Linked DNA regions of Planctomyces sp. SH-PL62. The protein of the gene in region 1 interacts with the protein of each later gene in a pairwise test. Links are inferred from orthologs where the notes say so. Each region holds a gene or a part of one and is shown on either strand. Other genes may lie near its edges.

Evidence for each region.
Region 2: the proteins of ligA (region 1) and leuS interact in binary tests that used the Escherichia coli proteins (3 or more experiments, as listed by UniProt). The link is inferred for Planctomyces sp. SH-PL62 from one-to-one orthologs.

What each region holds. Positions count from the first base shown.
Region 1 is NZ_CP011273.1:1,973,361-1,979,398, reverse strand. Bases 1,546-4,545 are described here. They hold ligA (NAD-dependent DNA ligase LigA), read left to right. Parts: upstream 1,546-2,034; coding sequence 2,035-4,056; downstream 4,057-4,545. Other genes in these bases: VT85_RS07565 (uracil-DNA glycosylase), read right to left, coding at 4,476-4,545; VT85_RS07575 (c-type cytochrome), read left to right, coding at 1,546-1,982. Outside these bases: more of VT85_RS07575, read left to right, coding at 1-1,545; more of VT85_RS07565, read right to left, coding at 4,546-5,447; VT85_RS07560 (HEAT repeat domain-containing protein), read right to left, coding at 5,520-6,038. UniProt on the Escherichia coli protein: DNA ligase that catalyzes the formation of phosphodiester linkages between 5'-phosphoryl and 3'-hydroxyl groups in double-stranded DNA using NAD as a coenzyme and as the energy source for the reaction.
Region 2 is NZ_CP011273.1:1,498,941-1,503,872, reverse strand. Bases 1-3,413 are described here. They hold leuS (leucine--tRNA ligase), read left to right. Parts: upstream 1-327; coding sequence 328-3,213; downstream 3,214-3,413. Other genes in these bases: chrA (chromate efflux transporter), read right to left, coding at 3,319-3,413. In the rest of the region: more of chrA, read right to left, coding at 3,414-4,524.

The sequences.
Region 1 (6,038 bases):
CCGCCAAGTTCCCCTCGGACGAACAAGGCCAGGCGTGGCTCGCGAGCTGGCTGATCGACCCCGGCGCCCACGACCCCGAGAGCCTCATGCCCGACTTGCAGCTCTCGGTGCAGGAGGCGGCCGACGTCGCCGCCTGGCTCCAGTCAGTCCCCGGCGGCTGGCCCGCCAAGGTCGAAGCCCCGCCGGCCGACGCACCCCCGGTGCGCGACGCCGTCGACGAACTGGTCCGGCTGTACGTCAAGAAAGGGGGCTACCTCAAGGACGGCAAGGCCGTCGGCGTACCGCTCGGCGAGGTCGAGTCGTTCGTCGCCGGGCTGCCGGCCGACGACAAGCTGCTGTTCCTCGGCGAGAAGACCATCGGCCGCCTGGGCTGCTTCGGCTGCCACGACGTCCCCGGCTTCGAGGACGCCAAGCCGATCGGCGTCGCCCTCAGCGACTGGGGCTCCAAGAGCCTCGCCCAGCTCGATTTCGGCCACGTCGACGACTTCCTCCAGGACCATCGCGCCGACGCCTTGGGCCGTCGCGACGGCGTGGACCCCTTCTACCAGGACCAGATCGCCGAGCGCTCCCGCGTCGGCTTCCTGTTCCAGAAGCTCCACCGGCCCCGGAGCTACGACCACCTGAAGCGGGACCCGCTCTACAAGGCGTGGGATGATCGCCTGCGGATGCCCCAGTTCGCCTGGGCCGACGACCCCGAGGCCGTCGAGGAGGTGATGACGTTCGTCCTCGGCCTCACCGGCGAGCGCGTCCACCCGAGGTACGTCGCGCGGACGCACTACGACGAGGCCCAGATCGCCCGCGCCGAGGGGGTCAAGATCCTCGACCGCTATCAGTGCGCCGGCTGCCACGTCATGGAGATGCCGAGGTACCGGATCGCCGCCGGTACGGCCGTCGCCGACGCCCTCCCCGCCTTCCGCACCAACCTGCGGGCCTCCTACAACGCCCGAGCCTCCGACTTCTCGCCCGACCTGCTCGTCGCCACCACTCACGACCCGGCGCTGAAGCTCGACGACGAGTCCATCGAGGCCTCGCTGGCGGTCGGCCCGGACGACGGCTCGGCCGTGGAGGTCGAGGCCATGCCGGTGGACGAGCTGGACGACGAGATCAGCGTGCAGGTCTGGAAGCCGGTCGTCATACGGGGCTACACCTTCAACGTCGGCGACATCCTGACGTTCGACCGGACCCGGATCCAGGTCGAGCCGGCCCGCGGCGGCGGCTTCGCCTGGCTCTACGCGGCCTATCAGGCCGAGGAGACCGGCAAGCCGTTCGACTCCTTCTGGAACCGTCTTCCCCCCCCTCTGATCCGCGAGGGGCTCAAGGTCCAGACCTCCTGGACGTCGCTCTACCTGAAGGACCCCTATGCGATCCGGCCCGCCGCCCAGCTGCGGATGCCCCGCTACCACTACCGGAGCGTCGGCCGCGAGACCGAGCAGCTGGCGAACTACTTCGCCGCGGTCGACGGGGTGGAATTCCCCTACCAGACGATCCTGCACCAGCTCCAGGGCTACGTCGTCGAGCGCGAGAAGGTCCACCCGAACTACCTGGACGCGGGCTACGCGATGATGGCCGCGAAGGGCTCGCCCTGCATCCAGTGCCACGCCGTCGGCCCGTACAAGCCGGACGAGAGCGCCGTCGACGTCGTCCACGGCCCGGAGCTCCGGCAGGTCGCCAACCGCTTCCGCCCCGAGTACCTGAGGCACTGGATCGCCAACCCGCGGCGGCTGGTCCCCTACACCGGGATGCCCCAGAACCTCGCGCCCACGGGGCCCGCGCAGATGCCCCCGCCGCCGACGTTTGAAAATCAGCCGCTGGAGATGATCCGGGCGATGCGGGACGCCCTCCTCAACTACGCGAACGTCGTCGAGCGTCGGCTCGTCGAGACGGCCCCGGCCGACCCCCCGGCCCCCGAGCCGGCCGCCGCCGCCCCTCCTCTCCCCAAGGCGGACGCGCCGGCCGCGGAACCCGAGGAGGCTTCCCCCTGATCGTCGGGGGCCCTTCGATCCGATAAAATGGCTGGGAAGGGAGGCCCAGCCGATGACCATGGACGACCCGACGCGCGAGGTCCAGACGCTCCGCGCCGAAATCGAGCGACACAACCGGCTCTATTACCTGGAAGCCGCGCCCGAGATCAGCGACCGGGATTACGACCGCTTGATGGAGCGGCTGATCGCGATCGAATCCGCGCATCCCGAACTGGTCTCGGAGGATAGCCCGACCCAGCGCGTCGGCGGGGCGCCCCTGTCCCAGTTCGCGACGGTCGTCCACGCCGCGCCGATGCTCTCGATCGACAACACCTACAGCTTCGACGAGGTCCGCGAGTGGGACGCGCGGGTCCGTCGCGGGCTGAACGCCGACGAGGTCGTCCGCTACCTCGTCGAGCTGAAGGTCGACGGGGTGGCCGTCTCGGTCCGCTATGAGCACGGGCGGTTCGTCCTGGGGGCGACCCGAGGCGACGGCGAGCGCGGGGACGACGTTTCCGCCAACCTTCGCACCGTCCGCGAAATCCCCCTGACCCTCAAGGGCGAGGCCCCCGAGATCCTGGAGGTCCGGGGCGAGGTCTACATGACCAACGCCGAGCTGGCCCGCCTCAACGAGATCCGCAAGGCGGCCGGCGACAAGCCGTTCGAGAATCCCCGGAACTCGACCGCCGGTTCGCTCAAGCTGCTGGATTCCCGCCTCTGCGCCCAGCGTCGGCTGCGGTTCATCGGCCACGGCCTGGGGGAATCCCGAGGGTTCGTGGAGACCTCGTTCTACGACGTGTTCAAGCGTCTGGAGGCCCTGGGCTTCCCCGTCAGCCCGCACATCGCCAGGTACGACTCGATCGACGAGGTGATCGAGCACGCCCGAGTCTGGGAGAGCCGTCGCAACACGCTGGATTTCCAGACCGACGGCCTCGTCGTCAAGGTCGACGACCTCGGCCAGCGCAATCGGCTAGGCGCGCGGAGCAAGTCGCCCCGCTGGGCGATCGCCTTCAAGTACGAGGCCGAGCAGGCGATCACGAAGGTCACCAAGATCACCGTGCAGGTCGGCAAGACCGGCAAGCTCACCCCCGTCGCCGAGCTGGAGCCCGTCCGCCTCGCCGGCACGACCGTCAAGCGGGCCACCCTCCACAACGCCGACGAGATCCGCCGCAAGGACGTGCGCGAGGGGGATACGGTCGTCGTCCAGAAGGCGGGCGAGATCATCCCCCAGGTCGTCCGCGTCGAGGTCGAGGCCCGTACCGGCGAGGAGGTCGAATACGTCTTCCCCGACCACTGCCCGAGCTGCGAGGCCCCGGTCGTCCGCGATCCCGGCGAGGTCGACTACCGTTGCTCGAACAAGCCCTCCGCCTGCTCGAAGCAGATCGAACGACGGCTCCGCCAGTACGCCCACCGCGACTCGCTCGACATCGAAGGGCTCGGCGACAAGCTCGTCGACCAGCTCGTGACCCAGAACCTGGTGCGGAGCCTCCCCGACCTCTACCGGCTCGACGCGGCCACCCTCGCCGAGCTCGAACGCATGGGGGAGAAATCGGCCGAGAACCTGACCGCCGCCGTCGAGCAGAGCAAGCGCAAGACCCTCGACCGCCTCATCAACGGCCTGGCGATCCGACACGTCGGCGTGCGGACCTCGGAAGTCCTCGCGACCCGATTCCGCACCCTGGACGACCTTCGAAACGCCAGCCTCGCCGACCTGGAAGCCGTCCCCGAGGTCGGCGCCGTCGTCGCCGCCAGCGTCCACGAGTTCTTCCAGGACCCCGACCACCAGCGCCTGCTCGACGAGCTGACGGCGCTCGGCGTCGACCCCCAGCCCTACACGCCGGTCGCGGCGACCTCGAACGACCTCCCGTTCCTGGGCAAGTCGTTCGTCCTGACCGGCACCCTGCCGAAGCGATCGCGCGCGGAGGCCGAGACCCTCATCAAGAGCCTGGGAGGCAAGGTGACGGGCTCCGTCTCCAAGTCCACCGGCTTCGTCCTCGCCGGCGCCGACCCCGGGAGCAAGATCGACAAGGCCCGCACCCTCGGCGTCCCCATCCTCGACGAGGACGAGTTCGAACGCCTCGCGGGCGTCGCCTGAATCGGGCGGGCGCAGGGAGCGGCCCAGAGCCCGTCACACCAGGTCGACGGGCCGGACTTCCCACGCTTTCTCCCATCGGAATTCGCGATCCGGCCGCTTGAAAGTCCGACAGTCCTGGTGCTCGTCCCCCCCTCATCAGGCCCTGCGGGCCACCTTCCCCCGCCAGGGGGGAAAAACGTTACGGCTCGGACTCGGATCGCCGACGGCCTCCTCTACGGTCTTCCCCCCTCGCGGGGGAAGACAGACGCCGAAGGCGTCAGATGAGGGGGAGGCCAGCACGAGAGCCGCCGGGATCCGCGATCCGGCCGCTTGAAACGCCGACGGCTGTGTTGCGTGTCTTCCGGCCCTTCGGGCCACCTTCCCGAGCCAGGGGCGAAGGGCATCGTTCGGTCTCGCCGACGGCCCGATTGGGCAGGCGCTCAGCCTTTCTTCTTCGGCGTCACCAGGCCCATGGCTCGCATGAGCATTTGCAGGTCTTCCCAGGCGTCCTTCTTGGCGGCGGGGGTGCGGAGGAGGTAGGCGGGGTGGTAGGTCGCGACGGCGGGGATGCCGAAGACCCGGTGCCAGCGGCCCCGGAGGCGGCCCATGCTGAGCGCGGTGTTCAGCAGCGTACCGGCGGCGACCCGGCCCAGCAGGCAGAGGTATTCGGGCCGGACGATCTCGATCTGGCGTTCCAGGTACGGGAAGCAGTTCGACGATTCCTGGGGCGTGGGGTCGCGGTTCTCGGGCGGGCGGCACTTGAGGATGTTGGCGATGTAGACGTCCTCCCGTCGCAGGCCCATCCCCTTGGTGATCATGTCCGTGAGGAGCTGCCCGGCCTTGCCGACGAACGGGACGCCGAGACGGTCCTCGTCGGCTCCCGGGGCCTCGCCGATGAACATCAGGCGCGCGGTGGGGCTGCCGTCGGCGAACACGGTCTGGGTCCGGGAGGCCGCCAGGCTCGGGCACCGGACGCACCCCGCGACCTCCGCCGCTAGCACCGCGAGCGCCTCGGCGCGATCCGCCGGCTCGACGTAGGGCGACTTGAATTCGACCGCCCCGAACAGCGATCCCACCGCCGCGATCGGCTGCTGCGGAACCGAGGCGGGCGAGGGCTTCGGCCTGGTCGTCGGCGTCGCCTTCGGTTTCGACGAGGGCTCGGGTCGGGCTTCGACCGGGGGCGGCGTCGGGGCGGCCGGGGCCGGCGCCTCGACCTTGACCTCGACCACCGGCCGGGGGGCGGCGACGGCGGCTTCCGCGACCACCGGGCGCGGGACGGGCGCGCGCTCCGGGGATCTGGGCATCGTCTCGACCCCGGCGCGCGACAGCGACTCCAGCCGCTGGCGGACCTCGCGGATCAGGCGGAGTCGCTCGGCGTCATAGTCGGAATCCGTCCCCGCGTCCGCGTCCACCTCGATCAACGCCGCCTCCCTCGTCCCTGAATCCTCGCCCGGATGGTACTCCGGGGCCGCCGATCGATCAAGTCACGGCTGGGGGACGCGGCGGGCGGGGGCGGGGCGAGGGTTGAAGGATCGGGCGACCCACGACCGCCATCGCGGGACGTCGTACTCGAAGTCCTGGCCGGTGAGCCGGTTGAGGGCCGCGAGGACCTCGACGTTCCGCGAGGTGAACGTCATCAGCGCGGGCTGCGGGCCCCGGTCCGCCCCGACCGTGCCGCTGTACCCCAGGCCGTTCCCCGCGCTGATCGGCGCGCCGCCGTTGAACGGGTCGAGCCCGATGGTGTTCGGGACGACGTAAGCCCCGTACGCCACCGCGCCCGGCCCGACGACCGGCCCCGTCATGTACGCGGCCGAACTGCCGTTGTAGGCGATCAGCGGGTTGTAGCCGGTGTTGGGATAGGTTGGGCCGGCCGGGGGGACCAGGACCATCCGTTCCTCCGACGTGATCAGCACGTCCAGCAGTTTCGGGACGGCCGCATAGACGTCGAGCCTCCCCAGCGCCCAGGCGGCGCGATTGATCACCCGGACGTCGGACGACCGGAG
Region 2 (4,932 bases), 470 kb from region 1 along the record:
GACGGCTTGTAAGAATGACAAACGATTGCAAGATTCAGTATTCTTACACATGTCAGGAATGCGATTAGGAGACTTGCGTCGGTCGCAAGGGTCGGGATGGATTTCGGGCCGTCGCGGGTCGGGGCGGCGGCGCGGGTCGCGACGGCGGGCGGCTCTCCGGGCCCCGCCGCGGATCAGGCGTGCTGGCGATCGCGGTTGGGAAACGGTATGCTCGATTTTTCGATCGGCGAACGGCCCCCGGAGTCTCGGCGGGCCGTTTTCGCTAAAGGACACGAGACGAATCGAGAGGTCGAGGCGCGCCCCGCTTCGCGCCGGAGAGTCATCCCCATGCCCGCGTACCATCCTCAGCGGATCGAGCCCAAGTGGCAGGCCTACTGGGAGCAGCACCAGACGTTCGCGACCCCCGACCTCGATCGCGAGCGGCCCAAGCTCTACATCCTGGACATGTTCCCCTACCCCAGCGGCGCGGGGCTGCACGTCGGCCATCCCGAGGGCTACACCGCCACCGACATCGTCTGCCGCTTCAAGCGGATGCGGGGGTTCAACGTCCTGCACCCGATGGGCTGGGACGCCTTCGGCCTGCCGGCCGAGCAGTACGCCGTCCAGACCAACACCCACCCCCGGATCACCACCCAGGCCAACGTCGACAACTTTCGCCGCCAGATCAAGTCGCTGGGCTTCTCCTACGACTGGTCCCGCGAGATCGACACCACGGCGCCCGACTACTACAAGTGGACGCAGTGGATCTTCCTCAAGATCCACGACACCTGGTACGACCCCCACTTCGAATGGACCGACGCCCAGGGCCGCCCCCGCAAGGGCAAGGGCCGCCCCATCGCCGACCTCCCCATCCCCGAAGGGGCCGACCCGGTCGCGTATCGCGACTCGAAGCGCCTCGCCTATCGCGCCGAGGTCCCCGTCAACTGGTGCTCGGCGCTGGGCACGGTGCTGGCGAACGAGGAGGTCATCGACGGCAAGAGCGAGCGTGGGGGCCATCCCGTGACCCGCATGCCGCTCACCCAGTGGATGCTCCGGATCACCGCCTACGGCGACCGCCTCGTCGACGACCTCGACATCGTCGACTGGCCGAAGCCGGTCAAGGACATGCAGCGCAAGTGGGTCGGCCGGAGCGAGGGCGCCGAGGTCGACTTCCCGATCGTGCTCGGCGACGGGCCGAAAGCCCGCCCCGCCGGCCCCTTCCCCGAATCGCCCGCCGACGACGTGATCCGGGTCTACACGACGCGCCCGGACACCCTCTTCGGCGCGACCTACATGGTCCTCGCCCCCGAGCACCCGCTCGTCGACCGCCTGACCAAGCCCGACCGCCGCGAGGCCGTCGCGAAGTACCGCGAGCAGGCCACCCGCAAGAGCGACCTGGACCGGACCGACCTGGCCAAGACCAAGACCGGCGTCTTCACCGGCGGTCATGCGGTGAACCCCGTGGCCGGGACGACGATCCCGATCTGGATCGCCGACTACGTGCTCATGGGCTACGGCACCGGCGCGATCATGGCCGTCCCGGGCCACGACGAGCGCGACTTCGAGTTCGCGCAGACCTTCGGCCTTCCCATCACGGCCGTCGTCGAACCCCCGGCGGCCTGGCTCGCCGCCCACGCCGGGCCGACGCTCCAGGAAGCGTCCGCCGACCCGGCCGCGCTCCGGGACGCCTACAAGGCCGACCCGGGCGCGTTCCTCGACGTCTTTCACGACGAAGGGGTCGCGATCCAGTCGCGGAACGAGTCGTTCGCGCTCGACGGCCTCCCCACGGCCGAGGCCAAGCCGGCGATCACCGCCTGGCTCGCCGAGAACGGGCTCGGGAAAAAAGCCGTCAACTACAAGCTCCGCGACTGGCTCTTCTCACGCCAGCGCTACTGGGGAGAGCCCTTCCCGGTCGTGCTCGATTCGTCCGATCGGGTGGTCCCCGTGGGCGAGGACGAACTGCCGGTCCTCCTCCCCGACCTCGACGACTTCAAGCCGACCGGCAAGCCCGAGCCGCCGCTGAGCAAGGCCGTGGACTGGGTCCGCTATTCGGACCAGTACCGTCGCGAGACCAACACGATGCCCCAGTGGGCCGGATCCTGCTGGTACTACCTCCGCTACATCGACCCCAAGAACACCGAACGCGCCTGGGACCCCGAGAAGGAGAAGTACTGGCTCCCGGTCGACCTCTACGTCGGCGGGGCCGAGCACGCGGTGCTCCACCTCCTCTACAGCCGGTTCTGGCACAAGCTGCTCTACGACCGCGGGCTCGTCAGCACGGCGGAGCCGTTCCAGCGGCTGATCAACCAGGGGATGATCCTGGGCGAGACCGAGTATCACGCCTATCGCGACGCCTCCGGCGCCTGGGTCTCGTCCCAGCAGGTCGCGCACACGGACGACGGCGTCTTCCGCAAGGGGGACGCCTCCAGCCCCCTGGAGTTCGTGAAGCTCGACGACGACCAGGTGGTCAAGAAGGGGGAGGGGTTCGTCCTCAAGGACGCGCCCGACGTCCGGGTCGACGCCCGCGCCCACAAGATGTCCAAGAGCCGGGGGAACGTGATCAACCCGGACGTCGTCGTCTCCGAATACGGCGCGGACAGCCTGCGGCTCTACGAAATGTTCATGGGTCCGCTCGAAGCGGTGAAGCCCTGGAGCATGAAGGGGGTCGAGGGGGTCTATCGGTTCCTGGGCCGGGCCTGGCGGATGATCGTCGACGCCGAGGCCGAGGAGGTCCGCGCCGACGCCCGCGTGAAGGACGTCGAGCCGACGCCCGAGCAGGCCAAGCTGATCGCCCGGACCGTGGCCGCCGTGGGGGACGACTACGAGGCGTTGCGGTTCAACACGGCCGTCAGCCGGCTGATGGAGTTCGTCAACGCCTTCACCGGCGCGGAGGTCCGGCCGAAGTCGGCCATGGAGACCTTCACCCTGCTGCTCGCGCCGATGGCCCCCCACGCCGCCGAGGAGCTTTGGGAAATCCTCGGCCATGACCGGACGCTCGCCTACGAACCCTGGCCGACCTTCGATCCCGCCTTGCTCAAGGAAGACGAGATCGAGATCCCCGTCCAGATCCTGGGCAAGCTGCGCAGCAAGATCCTGGTCCCGGCCGAGGCCGACGCCCAGGCCATCGAGGCGGTCGCGCGGGCCGACGAGAAGATCGCGGCCCTGCTGGCCGGCAAGACCGTCCGCAAGGTCGTCGTCGTGCCGGGCAAGCTGATCAACTTCGTGGCGAATTAGGGCCTGCTCCGACCCCCAGGCGAAGGGCGAAGCATGAGCAGGCTGGATGCGACGTTCTGCGGGACGGAGAGCGTCTCGCCCAGCCGCTCGTAATCCTGGGGGGGCTCACCGCAGGCCGGACGCCGAGGCGAGTATCCCGATCACCCCGCCGGCGACGACCAGCCAGGCCGAGTTGATCGGGGTCCGCAGCAGCACGGCCCCGCTCAAGAAGGCCAGGGCGATCGTCGTCGGGTCCACCAGGGCGGCCTCGCCAAGCCGCCAGGTGACGACGGCCATCAACGCCAGCGAGGCGGCGTTCACCCCGTCGAGGAACGCCCCGGCCGCCGGCGATCGGCGGATGCGGGGCACCAGCGGGCCGCTGATCGCCACGAACAGGAAAGCGGGCAGGAAGATCCCCAGCGTCGCCAGTCCCGCACCCGGCAGGCCGCCCAGGAGAAAGCCGACGAAGGTGGCGGTCGTGAAGACCGGACCCGGCGTGAACTGGCCCACGGCGACGGCGTCGAGCAACTGAGCCTCGGTCAGCCAGCCCCACCGGTCGACGAGGTCGGCGCGCAGGAAGGCCAGCAGGACATAGCCGCTGCCGAAGAGGACCGAGCCGACCTTGAGAAAGAACAGGAACAGCGGCAGCAGGCCGAACGGTGCCGTCGCCCCCGCCGCCGCGCCGAGCTGGACCAGGGCGAGTGGGGCGACGGCCATCCCCCCGGAATCAGCCACCCCCCTCCCCACCGAGGCGGATCGTCGGAGCGCGACGACGAGGAGGCCCGCACCGAGGAGGACGACCAGTTCATCCACGCCCAGGGCGTTGATGGTCACGCACAGGGCGGCGACGACCATCAGCGTCCTCGACTTCAGGGCGTTCCGCCCGAGCCGCCAGAGGGCCTGCACGACCACGGCGATGATCACCGGCTTGACGCCGTAGAGCAGGCCGGCGGCCTCGGGCCGGTGGCCGAACCGGACGTAGGCCCAGGCGAGGCCCAGGACGATCAGGGCCGCCGGGGCGATGAAGCAGGCCCCGGCCACCAGTAGCCCGGCCCAGCGCGCCCGGTGCCAGCCGACGTGGATGGCCATCTCGGTCGAGTTGGGCCCGGGGATCAGGTTCGTCGCCCCCAACAGGTCGAGGAACTCGGCCGGAGAGAGCCAGCCCCTGCGGCGGACGACCTCGTGCTCCATCAGGGCGATGTGGGCCGCCGGGCCGCCGAAGGAGGTCGCCCCCAGGCGGAGGAACACCAGGGCGATCTCGCCGAGCGAGGCCGCCTCCCCCGCAAGCTCCGGGGCCCTCCCGGCGTCCTGGCTCGCCCGCCCCTGTTCCATGAGCATCCCCCACGACCCGCCCACCTGACGATGAGGCCCAGCCTGACCGCAGGGGGCCTCGCCTAGTAGGATAGCGGCGTGGTGATGCGGGGCAAGGGACGCCCTGTCGGCGAGGGCGGTCCACCGCATCCAGGCGGACCAACCGAGCATTCGTCCGGCTGCCGCGGCGCTGGGTCGTGAAGCGAACCTTCGGCCCGAAGCGCAATCGCCGATCCCGATGCATCCTCCATCCAGGGGATGTCGCGCGGCGAGCCGGACGAGGGCAGTCCGATCCGACCGGAACGAGGGACGGGGGCGCGGCGAAATCCGCCGAACGAAGCCAATCCGGGAGGCCGAAATCTGGGCTTAAACGGTTTTTATTCTTAGGTTTACGTCGATCGGGTACGTTGCGCGGTCGGCGCGAACGAA